DNA from 2 places in the Brevibacillus agri genome. Region 2 is predicted to be linked to the other one. Evidence: riboswitches for the same ligand, from Rfam matches in the RefSeq annotation. Region 2 holds a riboswitch; the other holds the start of a gene.
What was found. A riboswitch is a leader RNA that binds a small molecule or an ion and turns the genes downstream of it on or off. The one in region 2 is predicted to bind S-adenosylmethionine.
Positions count from the first base shown of each region.

Region 1: it holds a riboswitch for S-adenosylmethionine, as region 2 does, so the genes downstream of both, BA6348_RS00180 (methionine ABC transporter ATP-binding protein) here and BA6348_RS04475 (BMP family lipoprotein) in region 2, are expected to answer to the same signal.

Region 1 covers NZ_CP026363.1:30,802-38,169, forward strand. Annotated here, with positions in the region: gene BA6348_RS00155 (helix-turn-helix domain-containing protein) at 1-56, opposite strand, end outside; gene BA6348_RS00160 (SRPBCC family protein) at 174-623, shown strand; gene BA6348_RS00165 (peptide ABC transporter substrate-binding protein) at 695-2,341, opposite strand; gene BA6348_RS00170 (MetQ/NlpA family ABC transporter substrate-binding protein) at 2,531-3,370, opposite strand; gene BA6348_RS00175 (methionine ABC transporter permease) at 3,430-4,095, opposite strand; gene BA6348_RS00180 (methionine ABC transporter ATP-binding protein) at 4,096-5,109, opposite strand; SAM riboswitch class I at 5,209-5,326, opposite strand; gene BA6348_RS00185 (hypothetical protein) at 5,432-5,695, opposite strand; gene BA6348_RS26460 (hypothetical protein) at 5,841-5,990, opposite strand; gene BA6348_RS00190 (LCP family protein) at 6,056-7,063, opposite strand; gene BA6348_RS27060 (hypothetical protein) at 7,253-7,368, shown strand, end outside.
Region 2 covers NZ_CP026363.1:878,600-885,967, reverse strand. Annotated here, with positions in the region: gene BA6348_RS04485 (ABC transporter permease) at 1-782, opposite strand, end outside; gene BA6348_RS04480 (ABC transporter ATP-binding protein) at 757-2,286, opposite strand; gene BA6348_RS04475 (BMP family lipoprotein) at 2,408-3,436, opposite strand; SAM riboswitch class I at 3,631-3,752, opposite strand; gene BA6348_RS04470 (methyl-accepting chemotaxis protein) at 3,852-5,327, opposite strand; gene BA6348_RS04465 (DUF3298 and DUF4163 domain-containing protein) at 5,491-6,114, shown strand; gene BA6348_RS04460 (MarR family winged helix-turn-helix transcriptional regulator) at 6,316-6,732, shown strand; gene BA6348_RS04455 (NAD(P)/FAD-dependent oxidoreductase) at 6,834-7,368, opposite strand, start outside.

The sequences.
Region 1 (7,368 bases), 850 kb from region 2:
CCGCCAAGCATGGCATGCAGCACACCTTTTGGCAGCATGTCCTGCTTTTTTTCCATAGCGCCGCCTCCTGTCGCATTTTTACAATACGCCCCTCCATTATCTGCCTATACTAAGAGTAGTAGCAACAGCAAACGATTACAATTTGAAAATGAATGGAAACAGGAGGCACTGCTATGGAACTGCGTTTCGATTTTTACATCGGGGCCACCCCGGAGCACGTCTGGCACGTTCTTACCTCGGAAGAAGGAGTCAAGCATACGTTTTTTGGCTCTGTCATCCGCTCTACTTTTCAGGTAGGGGACGATCTCGCTTATGTCGGTCCCGGAAATGATGGCGACGAAACTGTCCATGTGTACGGCAAGGTTTTGGCGTTTGAGCCGCAGCAAACCTTCAGCTTCCTGGAACATCCCGGCCCTTCGTACCACGCCAACCACGCCGAGCTTCAATCGCGCGTAACTTTCCAATTGGAGCCTGTTGGCGGATGCACGCGGCTGACGCTGATTAACGACCAGTGGATCGAAGATCACCCTTCCTTCGCCAACGCGAGCAACCATTGGCCGATGATTCTCTCCAACATCAAAACATATGCAGAAACCGGAAAAACGTTGGATTTTGGCTATTAATTCCGGGCAAAAAGGAAGGAAAACCCCAGCAGCGAGCTGCCTCGGCACTTCGCCTCTGGGGTTTTTGCCTGTTACTCGACCATTTCCGCCCACTTCAGATCAATAAAGCCCAGTCCGTCCACTTGCACGCCTTTTACCTTATCACTCTGCACCCAGACATCCACGTCCGTAAACAGTGGGATTACAGGCATGGCATCCATGAAAATTTGCTCGGCTTCCGCAAAAAGCTGCTTGCGCTTCTCCGGATCACTCTCCATGGCCGACTGTTGCAGCAGCTCCTTGTAGCGCGCGTTCTCCCAGCCTGTGTCGTTGTTTCCCGTCTTCGCATCGCGGAACATCTCCAGGTAGTTGATCGGATCGTTAAAATCGGCATTCCAGCCCAAACGGCCAATCTCGTAATTCAGTTCATGCAAATCTTGCAAATGCACCTTAAATTCCTTGATCGCCAGCTTCACGTCGATGCCAAGGTTGCGCTTCCACTGGTCCTGCATGGCTTCGGCGATTTTTTTGTGGCGGTCTGTCGGGTTGTACGACATGGTGATGGTCGGAAACTGACTCAGCCCCAACTCCTGCATGCCTTCCGCCAGCAGCTTTTTCGCTGTCTCCACGTCGTTGTCGCGGAAGTAGCCCTCCGGCTTGATAATCATGGATTGCGGCAGCATCCCCATCGTAGGCACCTGGCCGACCTGTGTGATGTTGTCCACGATGCTTTGGCGATCAACCGCATAAGCGAGTGCTTTGCGAATTTTTACGTTTTGCAGCACTCCTTTGGTGGTATTGATTTTGTACCAATACATCGTCGCCTTTGGATGAACGACGAGTTTGCCTGCTTCTTTCAGGGACGGAATCGCATCGGTTGGCAGGCCGCCAAGCGGTTGACCCGCCCAGTCCAGCTCGCCGTTTTCAAACATGGACAGCGCTGTGTTATCATCCTCAATCATGGCAAACTCGATCCGGTCCAGCTTGACAGCGTCTTTGTCCCAATAGTTTTCGTTCTTCTCCAAAACGATCTTGCTCTTGTGCTCCCAGCCCGTCATCTTGAATGGCCCGTTGCTCACGTGTGTTGCTGCTTCATTCGCCCAGTTCGGATTGGCCTCTACGACCTTTTTGTCTACAGGATAATACGTGTAAAATGCCGTCAGTTCCAGGAAGAACGGTGTCGGGTTTTCCAATGTTACTTCCAGCGTCTTGTCATCCAGAGCTTTTACCCCCAGCTCGTCTGCTTGCGCCTTGCCTGTGTGTACTTTTTCCGCATTTTTGATGTAGTAGAGCTGATACGCATACTCGGCTCCCAGCTTTGGATCGAGGACGCGTTTCCAGGCAAATTCAAAGTCGTGCGCCGTCACCGGATCGCCGTTGCTCCACTTGGAGTCGCGAATCGTGAACGTGTACACCCGTTTGTCGTCGGATATTTTCACATCAGACGCAACCGAGTTCATCGGCTTCGCGTCTTTGTCCAGCCTGGTCAAGCCGTCAAAAGTGGCACGGACGATCGCCCCTGAGGTAGTGTCCTTGGCGAGCCCAGGGTCTGCCGTCGATGGCTCGCTGGTCAGATTGGCCCGAAACACTTGCGGCTTTGTGCTGGCAGGCGCGCCAGACGAAGCCTCACCCGCAGGAGCAGCAGCAGGTGCAGTCGAAGTCGGACTGCCTCCACAGCCTGCCAAAAGACTTCCGACCACCAATGTCAGGCCGACAAACATTTTGAATGTTCCCTTCATCAGAATTTTCCCCCTTATCAAATTTTTTCTATCGCCACCACAATATACTCGACGACAGATTTCTTGAAAATGGGGTTCGGTGATATTTAATTAAATTTTATGAATATTTATTCTTTTGTAAACAGAAATAAACCCAACAGCCTTAAAGGGCCAATTGGGTTTATTTGTTGATCCATCAATTACTTTTCCTTAGAATGCCGGGATGATGGAACCTTTGTATTCGTCTTCAATGAATTTTTTCACTTCAGGGGAGTTCAATTCCTTCGCCAGCTTTTGGATGGCTTCGGAGTCTTTGTTGTCAGGACGAGCTACCAGGAAGTTCGCATATGGAGATTCCTTGTCTTCGATGAACAGAGCGTCTTTGGTTGGCACGAGCTTCGCTTCGAGCGCGTAGTTGGTGTTAATCAGCGCCAGGTCCACTTCTTCCAGAACGCGCGGCAGCATCGCTGCTTCAACCTCTTTGAACTTCAGGTTTTTCTTGTTTTCCACAATGTCTTTCACAGTTCCGCTGATGCCAGCGCCTTCTTTGAGCTTGATGACGCCGTTTTTCTCCAGGAGAGCGAGGGCGCGGCCGCTATTGGTCGGGTCGTTTGGCAGCGCGATAGTTGCGCCTTCCGCCAGTTCGTCAACCGATTTCACTTTTTTGCTGTAAGCGCCAAATGGCTCGATGTGAACCGCAACTACAGGTTGCAGATCCATGTTTTGTCCTTTATTGAAGTCTTCCAGGTAAGGCTTGTGCTGGAAGAAGTTTGCGTCGAGTTGTTTTTCGTTGAGCTGTACGTTTGGTTGTACGTAGTCGGTGAACTCTTGTACTTCCAGGTTTACGCCTTGTTCTTTCAGTTTTGGTGCGATGTGCTTCAGGATTGCTGCGTGTGGAACCGGAGAAGCGCCTACTTTCAATGTCACTTCTTGTTGTCCGCCTTGTGCGCCGCCTTCGGCTGGAGCTGGAGCAGTCTCCGTTTTGCCTCCGCACGCTGCCAAAGAAAATGCCAATACGGTAGAAAGTACAGATACGACTAGCTTTTTCATAAATGATTTCCCCCTACTTTTTTTGATCTTTGTACTTGCAAACTTCTATGGGAAAGACCTTACTTGCGGCTGAAACGCAATACCAGGCGATCACCCAGCGACTGTAAGATCTGCACCAACACGAGCAAAATGACGACAGTGACAATCATGACATCGGTCTGGAAGCGCTGATAACCGTAACGGATAGCCAAGTCGCCCAGACCGCCGCCGCCGATTACCCCGGACATGGCCGTGTAGGACACGAGCGCAACGGTCGTAATCGTAATTCCGGCCACCAGTCCCGGACGAGACTCTGGCAGCAGGACGTTCCAGATGATTTGCCAATTGGACGCCCCCATCGACTGGGCGGCCTCAATGACTCCGCGATCTACCTCGCGCAGAGAGGTTTCCACCAGCCGCGCAAAAAACGGGGCGGCCCCGATCACGAGCGGCGGAATCGCTCCGAGTACGCCGAGCGAAGTGCCGACGATCAGTTTCGTGACCGGAATCAGCAAGATCATCAGAATGATGAACGGCACGGAACGCAATACGTTGACGATGAATGAAGCAACCGAGTAAAACGCCTTGTTTTGCAGCAACTGTCCACGTGAAGTAAGGAATAAAATGATTCCCAGCGGCAAGCCGATCAGGATCGTAAACAACGTGGAGAAACCCAGCATCGTCAGTGTGTCTAGTGTACCCTCAGCGATCTCCGACCAATCCACATTTTCCATTGTCCAGTCCATCTATATCACCTCTACTTCCAAACCACGCTGACGCAACGTCTCGATGGTTTTTTCGTTTTGACGGACATCGCCTTCCAGTTCGACGACCAGTTGGCCGTACGGCGTATCCTTCATGCGGGAAATCGTTCCCTGCAAAATGCTGAATACTGTGCCTGTCTCCTGCATCGTCTGGAACAAAATCGGCTGGTACGTCTTTTCTCCCAGGAAGGTGACGCGCGCAATCGTGCGGTTCCCCGCTGCTTTTTCGTGCGCGACAGCTTCGCGCAGCTCGGTGGAATCTGCCACCTGCTCGACAAATTCCTGCGTAGTCGGATGCTGCGGCTTGAGAAACACGTCCAGCACCTCGCCCGACTCGACGATTTTTCCGCCGTCGATCACGCCTACGCGGTCGCAAATGGAGCGGATGACGTGCATCTCGTGCGTAATCAGCACGATGGTCAATCCCAGCTTGCGGTTGATGTCCAAAAGCAGCGCCAAAATCGAGTTGGTCGTCTGCGGATCGAGCGCCGAGGTCGCTTCGTCACACAGCAGCACTTTCGGATCGTTTGCCAGCGCCCGCGCGATGCCGACGCGCTGCTTCTGGCCGCCGGACAACTGGGACGGGTATTTGTCCCGGTGCGCTTCCAGCCCTACCAGCTTGAGCAGATCGTCCACTTTTTTCTGAATCTCCGCCTTCGGACGCTTGGCCAGCTTGAGCGGAAACGCGACATTTTCCCCGACGGTGGACGAGGACAGCAGGTTGAAGTGCTGGAAAATCATCCCGATCTCGCGGCGCTTTTCCTGCAGCTTGACATCGTCGAGCTTGGTCAGGTCGACCCCATCGACGATGACTTGTCCCGACGTAGGGCGCTCCAGCAGGTTGATGCAGCGGATCAAGGTACTTTTCCCCGCCCCGGAATGGCCGATAATCCCGTAAATTTCCCCTTTATCTATAGAAAGATCAATCCCGAGCAACGCCGGAATCGTCTTGCCCTGCACTTGATAGCTTTTATGCAAATTTTTCAATTGAATCAACGCATCCACCTCCCAGCAAAATCCTTGTGAAAAACGTAAAAACCCCTTTTTCATAAACGAAAAAGGGGCTGCAACGCATGTATACGTTCGCATCCACCCTTCTCATCTATCAAGATCCAACCAATCTTGTAGGAATTGGCACCGCGACGTCCATTTCAAAAAATGAACCGGTTGCCGGGCTTCATCGGGCCTGTCCCTCCGCCTCTCTTGATAAGAAAGATTTCCACGTATATTATGTTCGTTTTTCATATTTTCATGATACAAACCGGATTATATCCTTTTTGAAAATATCCCGTCAATAGCAATCACAGGAAAAACTTTTTTAATCCATTACTCCGTTGCGAATGATGGTGGCATTGACGTGAAAATGAAACGTCGCTTTCTCAAGGATTCTCGCCTTCAAGCGTATGCGAATATCGAACACCGGCGGCGATACTTGCTCCAGCTTGATTCGGGCGTTGCTGGAAATCGTGTCAAAAGCAAGGTGCACCATATCCTTGGGATTGCCGCGGTTCTTGTCGGTCTTCCCGAAAATTTGCGCCGGGACGGACGTGTCGTAGCTGCCAATCCGGAATTTCCCGTGCACGAGCTTGATGAGAAACGCTTCCTTGGGCGATAGCCTTCGAGCAGGCGCTGAATCGCCTCCTGGGTGTGATAGACCCGATTGCTCCCGGCTCCCCCGAGCTGCCGCTCCACTTCCCCTATGCTTGCCTCAGCCAGACAAATTTCTCTCAGCTTCGGGATGAGCTCGCTGTAAACGACTTGGCATCCGCCATGCTGGTCAAAAAATACAGCCGCATGCGGCCGTCCGGCTCGTCGATATGTTCCGTTCGCAAGTCCCCTGTATGGGAAAACCATTTACGCGCAATCTCCTGGTCCATTCCCCTCACCCCCATACATAGCAAATCATGGTTAGTCTGCCCGAAAACACAAAAAAACAGCACGCTCAATTTGGCGTGCTGTTTTCGTTGCTATCGGTCGTGCTATTCGTTTGCGAAACCGCTTCTTCTGCTGGCGGTTCCAGCTTTTCCTTGATAAAAGACTGGATCTGGTCGACATCCGGAATGAGCACCGCGCCTGCCCGATGGGATTCGCGGAACATCCCCATTGGCGGCAATTGGTAGTTGCCTGGCTCCGCGGTGTTTAATTTCAGCCCAAGCGCAGACAGCCTCAGCATATCCATGGAACTGATATTCGTCTGGATATACGGCGTCACTTCTTTCAGGATGGACGGCAATTGAATCAAGGTCGTGCCGCTCTTCATCTGGCTCACCACAGCCGTCAGCAGCTTGCGCTGACGCTCTGTGCGCGTGTAGTCCGATGTGGCGTCATGGCGAAAACGAACGTATTGCAGAGCCTTGTTGCCATCCAGTTGCTGCAGTCCCTTTTTCAAATTGATGTCGTAGATGCCTTTATCGGTCGGGTCGTGATAGTACATATTTTTTTCCACATCAATCTCGACACCACCGACAGAGTCAATCAAAGCCTTGAAGCCTTCAAAGTCGGTGATGACGTAGCGGTCCACCGGAAGCCCTGTAAACTGGCTGACGGTCTTCATCGCCAGTTCCGGTCCGCCCTCCACGATCGCCGAGTTGATGCGCGAGCTGCCGTTCCCCGGAATGTCTACGTACGTGTCGCGCAAAATGGAAAATACGTCGTAGCGCTTGGAGGCCGGGTCGATACTGACGAGCATCATCGAGTCCGAACGGGGGAGTCCGTTATTTTTCATTCCCCTGCGGTCCACACCCATCAACAGGATGTTCACCCGCTCTTCGCCATCCCATTCCGGAATCTCCGCCGCTTTCGTCGCGGCACCGCCATCCGGCGGGGCTGGCCGAATGACATTCGGCTCTTGAATATTGTGAGCAAACTGATAAAAAGAGTATCCGTAATAACCTGCTGTCGCGGCAATCGCGACAAACATCAGGAGCAACACCCGTTTCCACATTCGCATAAAGAACTACTCCACCTTTTATTCTCTGTATCACATGAACTCATCTCACCACTTGTTTAGTATACTCGAATCTATAGGATGTGGAGCAGCCTTTATTTGGGTGCTTTTCACTTTTTATATTTTTATGTTTGCAATGTTTAAAATATTCGTTATACTACAAGCAACACAATCCCAAAGGGGTGACCGGCCGTGATTTCTCCCACTTCCTTTTTGCAGCGGTATCCGCGAGAAGCCCTGTTCTTCCTGGTTGCGAGCTTCATCAACTCTTCCGGCAGCGCTTTCATGTGGCCGCTTACCACTTTGTA
Region 2 (7,368 bases):
CCCAGCACCTCGACCGTTCCTGCCAGGCCGGCCAATCCGCCGCTCGCAAACATGCCCGTCAGCATGACGCGAATGCCGTTGATCCCCCCGTACTGGGCAAACAGCGGGTTTTGTCCGAGCATTTTCACTTCATAGCCAAACGGCGTAAAGCGAATCACCCAAAACAGGATCGCGGCACCGACGATGGCAAACAAAAAGCCCGCGTGCACACTCATCCCCGCAAACAACTTGGGCAACCAGACGCTTTTATCGAGCATGACCGTCTGCGCCAGCGCCGCCGAACCGCTGCGGTCGCGAAACGGCTCGGTTACGAGGTAGCTTGCGAACAGAACGGCGATATAGTTGAACAGCAAGGTGGAGATGAGCAGCGGTATGCGGAATCTCGCCTCCATAAAGCCCGGCAGCAGCGCCCACAAACCGCCTGCCGCCATCCCCGTGAAAATCGCCGCCACCAGCTTCACGACTCCCGGTGCGGGCAAATAGATCGCCACGAGCGTAGCACTGATCGCCCCGAGCACCATCTGTCCTTCTGCCCCCAGGTTGAACACTCCCGCCCGAAAAGCAAGCGACAGCCCCAAGGCGATCAGCATGATCGGCGTCGCTCTCGCCAAGGTAGAGGTGAAGAAGTAGAAGCTGCCGAAGGCCCCTTTCCACATTTCCTGATACGTGCCCAGGATAGATTCCCCTACCGAAGCGATGACGAGCGCCCCGATCAACAGCCCGATGACAACCGCCAAAAGCGGCTGAACCAGTGATTTACCCAGCTCTTTGATTGCTGCCATGAACGCTTCCTCCCGCCATTAACACGCTGATTTTTTCCTCGGTTGCCTCTTTGCGCGAAAGCTCTCCGGCGATCCGCCCTTTGTACATCACCAAAATCCGGTCTGACAGCGCCAAAATTTCCGACAGCTCGGACGAGACCAGCAAAATCCCGTCGCCTGCGTTGCGCTTGTCGATCAGCGCCTGATGGATGTACTCCATCGCGCCAATATCAACACCCCGGGTCGGCTCTGCCGCGATCAAAAACGGAGTCTCATGTCCCAGCTCGCGCGCCACGATCAGCTTTTGCAGATTTCCGCCCGACAAATTCCCGGCCAGCTCCTGAAGCTGTCTGGAGCCTGTCTTGATCGCGAACTTTTCTACCCAGCCTCTGACGACCTGGCGAAAAGCTTCGCGCAACACGACGCCGCGCCGATTGAACGCAGGCTTTCGCTGGTAGCCCATCAGCGCGTTTTCCTCGACGCTCTCCAGCTTGGCCGTCCCCCACAAGTAGCGATCTTCCGGGATGTGCGCCAAGCCCGCCTCGCGAATCGTCGCGACAGTCTGGTTGGTAACGTCCTTGCCGCCCAGCCGAATCGTTCCCTCCTGTACCGTCCGCAAGCCGCTGATCGCTTGCAGCAGCTCGGATTGGCCGTTGCCCGATACGCCCGCGATGCCGACGATTTCCCCGTGATGCACGGTAAAGCTGACCCGGTCGAGCAGCGTCTGTTTTTCCCGAACCGTCAAGTTCTCCACCTGCAAAAGCGGCCCCCGCTCCAGATCGACGCGCTCGCTCAGCTCCCGCAGCTCGCGTCCGACCATCAGCCGGGCCAGATCGTCCACATTCGTCTCGTCGCGCGCTACCGTGCCCGTCACCTTGCCGCCGCGCAACACCGTGATCCGATCTGCGACCTCCATCACTTCCTGCAGCTTGTGCGTAATCAAAATGACGCTCTTCCCGCTCTCCGCCAGATTGCGGATCGTCTGCAACAGCTCGCGAACTTCAAGCGGCGTCAGCACGGCAGTCGGCTCGTCCAGCACGATGATGTCCGCTCCCTGGTACAGCACCTTGAGAATTTCCACACGCTGCTGCTCGCCGATGGAGCAGTTGGACACTCTAGCCTGTGCATCTATCGGAATCCGGTACTGCTCGCTTAGTGCGCGGACCTTTTCCACGGCGTCCTTCCGGCGGAAAAATCCGGCCTGCTGCGGCTCGTAGCCGATCACGATATTTTCCGCCACGCTAAACTCGCCAAACAGCATGAAGTGCTGGTGCACCATCCCGATCCCGCTGCGAATGGCGTCCTGCGGCCCGCGAAAAGCGACAGGCTTGCCGCCTAGCACGATCTCGCCGGACGTAGGCTGCTCCATGCCGTACAGCATCCTCATCAGCGTCGTCTTGCCCGCGCCGTTTTCCCCGACGATGGCGTGGACTTCTCCCGCAGCAAGCGAAAACGAGACCTTGTCGTTTGCAATAAAATCTCCGTATTTCTTGGTCATGGCCCGCATTTCCAAACGATCGGTCATCCTTGCTCCTCCTTCTTTGCGCCTAGCCTTTCTCTTCCTTGCCTCTGCTCCTTGCCTTGCATATAAGGAAGACCGACTACACAGTTGTAGTCGGTCACAATCATGCACTGTGCGCTAGCTGTTAAAACGAGTCTGGCACTTTGCGGGTACCAGCGATGATCTCCTCGCTGATCGCTTTTACTTTGTCCACGACTTCCTGGCCAATAAAAGCGTTCAGAGGCGTCTGGCTCTCGTGCGTCACATACGTTACGCCTACGCCTTTTTCTTTCAAGCCGTAAGTGACGACGCCCGGCTTGAACGAGCCTTCTACGAACGACTTCACGGTTTCATACGCAGCGGCATCTGTCCCTTTGAGCTGGGACAACACGATGTGCTCAGGGTCGATCGTGGTGCGGTCAACGTCCTGTCCCGATGTATAGAAGCCTTTTTCCTTCGCGGCCTCGAACACGCCGAGGTCGCCTACTGCTGCCGCTCCGTTGATGAAGTCGGCGCCTTTGGATGCTTGCAGCAGCGCCAGCTCCTTCGCTTTTGCCGGGTCAGAGAAGCTTCCTACGTAGTTCACCAGGAACTCCGCGTTTGGATTGGTTGCTTTCAAGCCTTCCTGGAAGCCGCCTGTCCATTTTTTCAACAGCGGAATATCCATGGCGACAACCATGCCGACCTTGTTTGTCTTCGTGGCAAGACCTGCCGCAGCGCCCATCAGGTAAGCCGCTTCCTGCTCGCGGAAGGTAACGCTGCGCACGTTTGGCAAATCTACTACGGTATCAATAATCGCGAAGTTGCGGTCAGGATTTTCGGCTGCCACTTTTTTCAGCGCGTCTTCCGCTTCAAAAGAAGAAGTGATAATCAGATCGTAGTTTTCCGCTACCGCAACGCGCAAATTTTCTTCGATGGCGCCGTGGTCAGTAGACTCGATGCTTTTTACTTCTGCGCCAAATTCCTGTCCTGCTTTTTTCGCGCCTTCGTCCATTTGCTGGAAGAACGGGTTTACCCCGATTTTTTCCGGCAAAATCAGCGCAATGCGCTTCTTCGCCGCGCCTTCTTGCCCTGCCGCTTCTTCCTTTGGCTTGTCAGCAGGCGCATTTCCGCCAGCCGAACAGCCCGCAGCCAAAACAGCAAAAGTGGTGAATGCTAACAACAACTTCTTCATGGTGTCTTCCGCTCCCATCCGAACGTTCTACGTTTTTTCTGTATCCTACTACGTAATGTACGGCTTTTTTCCGAAAAAATCAATACTAAACACGAATATTTTGCAATAAAAATATTTTATCGTTCGTGTATTACCCCTCCTGACAACAAAAAAACTCTTCCCGAAGGAAGAGTTTGCGTCCGAAGCCGTCCTCTTCCTCATCTGTCAAAACCCCGGTACAGGTTTTGCAGGAATTGGCACCTTTCTGTCCATGTCACGCATGTCCAGTGGTTGCCGGGCTTCATCGGGCCAGTCCCTCCGCCGCTCTCGATAAGGAGATAAAAACTATCAAGTTACAATGCATTCATTCTAGCAGAACAAACTGAAAAAGCAATTGTTTTTTCAGACTGTTCTCGCCAATTTTACACTTTGGCGCCTATTGTCTGTGAAACGTTTCCTGCAGCCGATGCGACAGATTGTTCAGTTCCCCCAGCTCTTCGGTAATTTCCCGCACCTTTTGATGCTGGTTTTCCGCTGTGGCGAAAAGCTCCTCCAGATTGGCGACCGACTGCTCGGTGACAGCGGTAATGGTCGACATTTCCATCGCCACTTCGCCCGAGCGCATTTTTACCCGGTTCATGCTGGAGCCGACCTGCTCCGCTGCCTGCAGGAAGGCCATCATGCCGGAGCGCACCGCCTCGATCGACGCCACTGTTTTCACAGCCAGCTCCTGGCCTTTTGCCACCGAAGCTTCCCCATTGCTGATCTGCTGTACAGCGTTCTCGCTTTCCTGATGGAGCGATTTGAGAATCTCGGTAATTTCCTGTGTAGCGGTTGCGCTCTGCTCCGCCAGCTTGCGCACCTCGTCTGCCACCACGGCGAAGCCGCGGCCGTGCTCGCCTGCACGCGCCGACTCGATGGCGGCGTTTAGCGCAAGCAGGTTCGTTTGCGTCGCAATCTGGTTGATGGCTCCTACGATTTCCTCGACCCGATTGGCCTGGCGGTTGAGCTGGTGAATCGTCGACGCTGCCACGTTGACGGCAGAAACGATCTGTTCCATTTGCTGCGACAGCTCTTTCATCATGTCGACGCTTTCTTTCAGGCGGCGGTTGTTCTGGTCGGACTCGCTCTTCATCGCGTTCGTCTGCGTGGTGACCGCCACGATCTCCTGGTCGATCGACTGCACCTCTTCCTCGATCTTCACTGTCGAGTTCGCCTGCGACTCCATGCCCGTCGCCACTTCCTTGAAGGCGATCATCATTTCATCCGTATTGCGTTTCGTTCCTTCGGCATGCTCGTGTACGTGCTCTGTCGTACGGTCGATCTGCTCGGTCATCTGTTGGATATGGACGAGCATCTCTCCCAGGCGACGCTCTTTTTCTTCCGCTTCCTGGCGGGCGATGTTTGCCTTCTGCAAGGACGCTTGTCCCGCCAGACAGAGGTACGTCACCGCTCCCATCATCATCAGAATCGCCATGATGCGTAGCACCAGATTCAGCTCGGTGAAATCGCCGCTGAAAATCTCGTACGATCCTGTGTAAAATCCGACCAGCGTCACGATGATTTGCGCAATTCCGGCTGTCACTACGAGCTTCCAATCCAGGTAAGCCGCGAGAAAACCCATGACCACAAAAGCGAGAAACGTAACTTCTGGATACGTCGTGAAATGATCGAACGAAATCGCGTAAAACATAAGTCCGATCGCTACCAGATAACGAATGACATGGCTGTCTCTTTTGATGAAGTAAAAAGGCGAAACAATAAGGGTGACCAGCAATCCGAGGGACGTCACTTTCCAGAAATTAGCGTCGACTTGATAGGCAATGAGTCCCGCCATCCACAGATGGTTCCATAGGATAAAAATCATAAAGCCTTCTTTGTCCGTTAATGTGTTGCGAACCAATTGAATCATAGTTGCCCCCCTTTTCCCTGCTACTTATGTATCGGATTCTTTTTCCATTATATCGCGCTCAGATTGACTAATTTGTGAAAAAAGTGAGAACAGCCAAAACCAGTGACGAATAGGCTACTATCATACCCCTTATTTTAAGACATCTGGAAAGGAACTAAGAACCGTGGAAGAACAACGCAATCTTTTGCCAGCCACCGTGCTGACGCGGACGATCCAACGTCCGAATACCACGATTTATTACCCGCAACTGGCGGGGCTAGCCAATCAGCAAGCAGAAAAAGACATCAACCGCGCCATTTTGCAAACGGTCCAAGGATTGATTCACGAACAGCAACGGGTACAAGTACCGGGAAATACCCAAATGCAAGGAAGCTACGAAATCAAAACGAACGAGCGCGGCATTTTCAGCGTCACCATGAGCAATTACGCGTACACTCCGCAAATGGCCCACGGCATGACCTTCCTCGGGTCGGTGACGGCAAACATCCATACAGGCAAGCTCTATACGCTGCGCGAGCTGTTCAAGCCGGGCAGCGACTACGTCAACGTCCTGTCCGCGAACATCAAACGCCAGATCGAGGCGCGGCAAATCCCGACGCTGAACGGTTTTACCACGATCAAGCCCGATCAAGATTTTTACGTTGCCGACAAATCATTGGTCATTTACTTCCAACTGTACGAAATCACCCCGTACTATGTCGGCTTCCCGATGTTTCCCATCTCCATCTACGAGTTGGAGCCCATCATTGACGAAAACGGGCCGCTTGGCATTTTGGCTGCCGATTAACAGCCCTCCTTTTACCTTCTTCCCCGAGCTGATGCCCTTGAAACGGCATCGGCTTTATTTTTGTCAGAAAAACGCCTTCTTTTCCACTCGAATAAACATTTACTTATATGTCCTGAACTGCTACTATGTTATTTGTACATATTTACTTAAGCAATCAAGCGCTTCGTCTTTCGAACCAGCTTTTCCTGGAGGTCTGATATCATGCAACATTACGGTCACAAGATCGGCCAAGCTGCCAGAGTCTTCAGTAAAACATTGAATGGAATCATGTCCCCGATGGGATTATATAGCTCGCAATGGAGCATTATTCTTTGCCTGCACTACCGCAACTCTTTGACGCAGGTGCAACTGAGCAACTACCTGAATGTCGAAGCCCCGACGATTACCCGGACATTGACCCGGCTGGAAGAGATGGGCTGGATCATCCGCTCCGAAGGCGACGACAAGCGGGAACGGTACGTGTCGCTCTCGCCTGCGGCAATCGAGCGTTTTCCCCAGTGGCTGCAAGCGGCGCGCGATTTGGAAGCGGTTGCCTTGCGCGATCTGGACGAGAACGAGCTTGCCGTCTTCAACCGGGTGCTGAAAAAGATGACAGAAAATTTGAATACGCAAGCGTAGGCTTGTTTTTGATACGACGACACGACAAAAGGGCTTCTACTCCTGAGCGGCTAAGCAGCCGTGTTCAAGCAGAAGCCCTTTTCCCTGTTGCGGGTTGCTGTTTACATCATCCGTTTGACCATGCTGCGCGCCATCCAGACGCCTGCCGCACCCGCCTGCGCCAGTCCGCGCGTGATCCCTGCCCCGTCGCCCCCGCAGAACAGTCCTTTGATTTCCGTCTCAAACTCCTCTGTCAGCTTGGGACGCGCCGAGTAAAATTTCGCTTCGACGCCGTAAAACAGCGTGTGCTCCGAGGCAATTCCCGGCGTGACCTTGTCCAGCGCTTCCACCATTTCAATGAGGCTTTTCATCGTATTGTAAGGCAGCACCAGTCCGAGATCGCCCGGCACGGCTTCCTTCAAGGTCGGCTCGAGGAAGCCTTCCTTGATCCGCGCTTCCGTAGAGCGGCGCGCCCGCAAAATATCGCCGTACTTTTGCACGATCACGCCGCCGTTGGACAAATCGTTGGCGCGTTTGCATATCTCTCGCGCGTACTCGTTCGGCTTGTCAAAAGGTTCCGTGAACGTATGCGAAACGAGCAGCGCGAAGTTCGTATTGGTCGAGCCGAGCGCCGGGTCTTTGTAGGAATGCCCGTTT